DNA from 2 places in the Ligilactobacillus animalis genome. Region 2 is predicted to be linked to the other one. Evidence: a T-box and tRNA genes for the amino acid it is inferred to sense, from the RefSeq annotation. Region 2 holds a T-box; the other holds one or more tRNA genes.

The links. A T-box is a leader RNA that pairs with one kind of tRNA and senses whether it is charged. The one in region 2 lies ahead of leuS (leucine--tRNA ligase), so its partner is inferred to be a tRNA-Leu.
Region 1: it has a tRNA-Leu gene. The T-box ahead of leuS (leucine--tRNA ligase) is inferred to sense a tRNA for this amino acid. The anticodon was not compared.

The regions. Positions count from the first base shown of each region.
Region 1 is NZ_CP047141.1:373,937-377,115, reverse strand. Features, by position in the region: gene GSR62_RS01760 (CHAP domain-containing protein) at 1-510, opposite strand, end outside; gene GSR62_RS01755 (beta-ketoacyl-ACP synthase III) at 678-1,658, opposite strand; tRNA gene GSR62_RS01750 (tRNA-Leu) at 1,789-1,874, opposite strand; gene GSR62_RS01745 (SprT family protein) at 1,925-2,368, opposite strand; gene GSR62_RS01740 (Tex family protein) at 2,361-3,179, opposite strand, start outside.
Region 2 is NZ_CP047141.1:569,497-572,675, forward strand. Features, by position in the region: gene GSR62_RS02800 (LysM peptidoglycan-binding domain-containing protein) at 1-1,505, shown strand, start outside; T-box leader at 1,551-1,755, shown strand; gene leuS (leucine--tRNA ligase) at 1,812-3,179, shown strand, end outside.

The DNA.
Region 1 (3,179 bases), 200 kb from region 2:
GTATTGATCTTTTGCTTCCTTAACGTCGTTCAAAGCTTCTTTGTTAGCTTGGTTCAATTTGTTAACTGCAAAAGTACGTGAAACTAAGTCAGAGAAGTCTTCTGAGTTGATCACGAAATCAAGGTAGATGTTACCACTAACTGTATCGCCAGATTTCTTTTGTAAAGCAACTAATTGACCTTTAAGTGCTTCTGTACGTTTTTCAACTTCGACCTTAGCACCTTCGATCTGACCGTTCAACTTGTTGATCTTTTCGTTTGATTGGTCGATATCAGTCTTTAATTTTTCGATCTTTTCAGTGTTATCTGAAATTTGTTCTTGTAACTTAATGTTGTCAGCGTTTGCTGATGCAATATCTTTTAATAATTTATCTGTTTCACTCTTGTTAGTATTGATCGCATTTTGAGTATCAGATACAGTATCTGCACTCACTGCTGTTGTTGTGTTTAAAACAGACACAGCCAACATACTAAGTGCGACTGTACTTGTGATTACTTTCTTTAAAAACATAATTTTGGATACCTCGTCGATTTATTTACTTTTCATAGTATACACTAGTAAGATTACAGAAATGTTACTCTTAAATTACATATTTGTACTTATTTATCTAGCTTATGTTACTTAGAAACACGAAAAAACCCGTGTTTGTAACATTACAAACACGGGTCAAATACACTTTAATTTCCAAATTCACTTAGATCTAACAAAATACTGCCATAGGCTAACCCAGCCCCAAAACCAGTTAACAAGACTTTTTTAGGGCGTTTCCCCTGTGCTAAAGCTTGCGCCAAGGCTAACGGGATCCCTACAGATGAGGTATTTCCCGCTTCAGTGACATTGATCGCAAACTTGTCTAGATCCAAAGCTAAATGTTGCGCAATATTTTCGATCAACCGTAGATTAGCCTGGTGCGTGACCACTAGATCAAGGTCAGCTGGTTTAACACCATTATCTGCCAAAAATTCATCGATATGAGCAGTAACGTCATTTGTTACAAAATTGTAAACTGCTCGTCCATCTTGGTAAAATGCATCCAGCTGTGGATAATTGTCGGCAGCAACTTTTTGGAGCGGGGCAACGCGGCCACTGTGGATAACTTCAGTGTTACCTCGGGTAGCGATCTTTTCGGCTAAATATGCAGTATTACCGGTACTCTTTTCTAAGATCACACCCGCTGCGCCATCCCCAAAAAAGACGGCTGAGGTCCGATCGGTAAAGTCCATCATCTTAGAATTAGTTTCCGCACTGATGACCATTGCCCGCTGATACATCCCACTGTGGATAAATTTTTCAGCCGTTGCCAGCGCAAAGATAAAGCCCGCACACGCGGCGGACAAGTCATACGCGAAGGCATTGCTAGCTTGAATATTTTTTTGGACGATCGCTGCTGTTGCTGGGGTCAAAGCATCCGGTGTGATCGTCGAGACGATGATCAGATCGATCGCAGTCGCATCTAACTTAGCCTGCTTCAATAACTTTTGAGCGACCTTTGTAGCTAGATCTGACGTATTTTCAGCGATCGCATAGTGCCGTTGCTTGATCCCAGTGTGAGACACGATCCATTCATCGGATGTATCCATCAACTGACTCAATTCATCATTAGTCACTACCTTTTCAGGAAGATACCCCGCACTTGCGGTAATTTTTACGGCTGTCATAGTAGGCCCTCTTTCCAAAATATTTATCATTAGCTTTATCATAGCATATCGTTTTGTGGACAAACTACCTCTTTGCTTTTATCCACAAATGAAAAAACAGGGCCGTGAATATTCACAGCCCTGTTAGTGATGCGGGTAAATGGATTCGAACCATCACGAGCTCAATTGCTCACCAGATCCTTAGTCTGACGCGTCTGCCAATTCCGCCATACCCGCGACAACAGAATTAATTATAGCAGACAAACTAGACCCCTGCAACTATTTTTTTAGATTTTTTTCAAAAGGCGCAACTTCCCGTGACAGCGACTGCAAACAAAGCGTTTGACATCGATCCGACGTTGGCGCTGATATTTTTGCCCGCAATTTTGACAGCCGTATGTATAACGGTAATTCTTACTACTGGCTGGAGCATACCGTAAGCCACCGACCTGACGCAATAATTGCTTGAAAGCTTGATCACGGTGCCGATATCCTTGTCCAGTCAAATGCAGATGGTAGTGGCAAAGTTCATGTTTGATCGTTCCGATAAGGGTCGCTTGGCCGTGTTCTGTCAACATCTTTTCATTGATCTCAATATCATGGCTCGTCAATAAATAACGCCCTCCAGTGGTTTTCAAACGCCGATTGAAGTAAGCGCGGTGGATAAAAGCACGTTTGAAATACCTCAAGGAGAGCTCTTCGACTAGTGCCTGAAGCTGTTGATCAGTCATCGGCTGGCGCTAACATGCTCAACTGGATGCGCCCACGCTTAAGATCGACATCCGTCACATAAACATCAACGATATCACCGACTGCGACGACTTGACTTGGATGTTTGATAAATTTTTGACTCATCTTAGAGACGTGAACTAGTCCATCTTGCTTGACCCCAATATCCACAAAGGCACCAAAGTCGACAACGTTACGCACGGTCCCCTGTAATTTCATTCCTACTTTGAGATCTTCTAAATGTAAGACATCGGCTTTTAGCAATGGTGCCGGCATAGAATCGCGTAATGTGCGGCCCGGTTTCTTTAAGCTCGCTACGATATCTTTGACCGTAGCTAGTCCCGCTTGATTAGCTTTAGCAAAAGCTTTCGCATCAAAACGAGCTAACTTTTCTTCTGCTAGAGCAGTCCCGATCTCGGCTTGCTCGATCTGTGCTTGGGCCAAGATCGCCTTCGCTAAAGGATAACTTTCAGGGTGAATATCAGTGTTATCAAAAACATTTTTGCCCCCAATGATCCGCAAGAAACCAGCTGCTTGCTCGTACGCTTTTTGGCCTAAACGGGCAACTTTTTTGAGCTGGGTCCGCGTGGTAAAGCGCCCATTTTCATCCCGATAAGCGACGATATTTTTGGCCGTCGTTTTATTTAGCCCTGAAATATGTTGCAATAAAGTGGCACTAGCTGTGTTCAAATTGACCCCTGCTTGATTGACCCCAGTCTCGATCACCGTTTGGAGTTCATCATCTAATTGCTTTTCTGGCAGATCGTGTTGATACTGACCGACCCCGATCGCTTTCGGGTCGATCTTGATCAA
Region 2 (3,179 bases):
ATGCGGATAAATTGATCCGAGTGATCCAGGCCTATAATTTAATAGCTTATGATGTTGGGGGTTCGTCAGTTGACACGAATCAAACACCAACGACTAACAATAATAATGCGGGCCAAACGCAAACAAGTGGCAATGGGACTTACACTGTCAAGGCGGGTGACTCTTTATACCGGATCGCTAAAAACCACAATATGAGTTTGCAAGAATTGAAGAGCTTGAATAACTTGAGTAGCGATCTGATTTTTGCAGGTCAAGTTTTAAAAGTTTCAGGCCAAGTAACTACGAATCAGCCAAGTACGAATACAAATACATCACAAAACTCAAATCAAGCCCAAACAAGTGGCAATGGGACGTATACGGTCAAAGCAGGTGACTCTTTGTACCGCATCGCAGTTAACCACAACATGAGTTTACAAGAATTGAAGAATTTGAATAACTTGAGCAGTAATTTGATCATACCCGGTCAAGTTTTGAAGGTCTCAGGCCAAGCAACTTCGAACCAACCAAGTACAAATACATCACAAAATTCAAATCAGACCCAAGCAAGTGGCAACGGGACGTATACGGTCAAGGCGGGCGACTCTTTGTACCGTATTGCAGTCAACCACAATATGAGCTTACAAGAGTTGAAGAATTTGAATAACTTGAGCAGTAATTTGATCATGCCTGGTCAAGTTTTGAAGGTCTCGGGCCAAGCAACTTCGAACCAACCAAGTACAAATACATCACAAAATTCAAATCAGACCCAAGCAAGTGGCAACGGGACGTATACGGTCAAGGCGGGCGACTCTTTGTACCGTATTGCAGTCAACCACAATATGAGCTTACAAGAGTTGAAGAATTTGAATAATTTGAGCAGCAACTTGATCATGCCTGGTCAAGTTTTGAAAGTTTCAGGACAAGCAAATACAAGCCAGCCAAGTACGAACACAAATACATCACAAAATTCAAATCAAGCCCAAGCAAGTGGCAATGGGACGTATACGGTCAAGGCGGGCGACTCTTTGTACCGTATTGCAGTCAACCACAATATGAGCTTACAAGAGTTGAAGAATTTGAATAACTTGAGCAGTAATTTGATCATGCCTGGTCAAGTTTTGAAGGTCTCTGGTAAAACAGTTTCTAACAAGCCAAGTACAAATACTGCTCAAAATTCAAATCAAAATCAAGCAAATGGTAATGGAACGTATACGGTCAAGGCGGGTGATTCCTTGTGGGCGATCGCTAATTCACATAAAATGACGTTAAATGACTTAAAACAAGTCAATAACTTATCAAGTGATCTGATCTATGTTGGCCAGACGCTTAAAGTAACTAAAGGTGCAGTTACAACGGCTAATAAGACAAACGCCCAAAGTAGTCCAAAGAAAACATATACAGTCAAAGCGGGTGACTCACTTTGGCGGATCGCTTCCAATAATGGTACGACGGTAAATCAATTGAAAGCCTTGAATAATTTGACCTCAGACATGATCTATGTCGGACAAAATTTGAAATTAAAATAATTTTCTCTTGAATTAGTCGAGCGGTTTTGCTAAGATGAAGTAAATATTTGAACGCAGATAAGGAGTATTAGGAAGAACTGAGCTATTTTCAGAGAGTATACGGTTGCTGTGAGTATACAAGTTGGTTTTTCTGAACTCGCCTTTGAGTTTTTCACCGAAGTTAGTAAGTGAAAACGGTCCTTCCCGTTACGAAGTTAAGTGTCAACTTAGTGTTGGAATATGGGTGGTACCGCGGTTTTTCGTCCTATATGGAGTTTATAACTCTATATAGGACTTTTTTATTTTCTAGAAAGGAACTATGGATAGATGAGCTATAATCATAAAGAGATCGAAAAAAAATGGCAACGTTATTGGGATGAACATAAGACGTTCAAGACAACTGAGGATAAGGATAAAAAGAATTACTATGCTTTAGATATGTTTCCTTACCCATCGGGACAAGGGCTACATGTAGGCCATCCAGAAGGGTATACGGCAACTGACATCATTTCACGTATGAAACGGATGCAAGGCTACAATGTTTTACATCCAATGGGGTGGGATGCTTTTGGTTTACCAGCGGAACAATATGCGTTGAATACAGGTAATTCGCCACGTGAATTTACTAAGAAAAATATTAACAATTTTAGACGTCAAATCAAATCATTGGGTCTTTCTTACGATTGGGATCGCGAAGTAAATACGACCGATTCGGCTTATTATAAATGGACACAATGGATCTTTGAACAACTTTACAAACGTGGTCTAGCTTATGAAGCTGAGATCCCAGTTAACTGGAGTCCAGATCTAGGGACTGTAGTGGCTAATGAAGAAGTTATCGACGGTAAGACCGAACGGGGTGGCTTCCCAGTTATCCGTAAACCAATGCGTCAATGGGTCCTAAAGATCACGGCTTATGCGGATCGTTTGATCGATGATCTAGAAGATCTTGATTGGCCTGAAGCGATTAAAGAACAACAACGCAACTGGATCGGACGCTCAGTTGGTGCTACGATCGATTTTAAAGTTGATGGTCAAGATGAACAATTAGAAGTATTTACTACACGTCCAGATACTTTATTTGGTGCTTCAGCGATCACGATCGCACCTGAACATGAACTGGTAGCTAGTTTAACGACACCAGAACAAAAAGCAGCTGTTGAAGCTTACGTTGAAGAGATCTCACACAAGTCTGATCTTGAAAGAACAGATCTAGCTAAAGAAAAAACTGGGGTCTTTACCGGAAGTTATGCGATCAATCCAGTAAATGGTGAAAAATTACCGATCTGGTTAGCTGATTATGTCTTGGCTTCATATGGTACCGGAGCGGTTATGGTCTCGGCTGCCCATGATCCGCGTGATTGGGAATTTGCAAAGAAATATGATTTGCCGATCATCCCAGTCATTGCTGGGGGAGATGTTGAAAAAGAAGTTTACACCGGTGAGGGTGAATATATCAACTCCGATTTCTTGAATGGTTTGACCAAAGAAGAAGCGATCGGGACGATGATCAACTGGTTGAAAGAACACGGTGTGGGTGATAAGAAAGTAAATTACCGCTTACGTGATTGGACTTTCTCACGTCAACGCTACTGGGGCGAACCGATCCCTGTGATCCACTGGGAAGATGGCGAAACAACTTTAGTTCCAGAAGATGAATTACCACTTCTTTTACCTAAGTCAAATGACATCAAG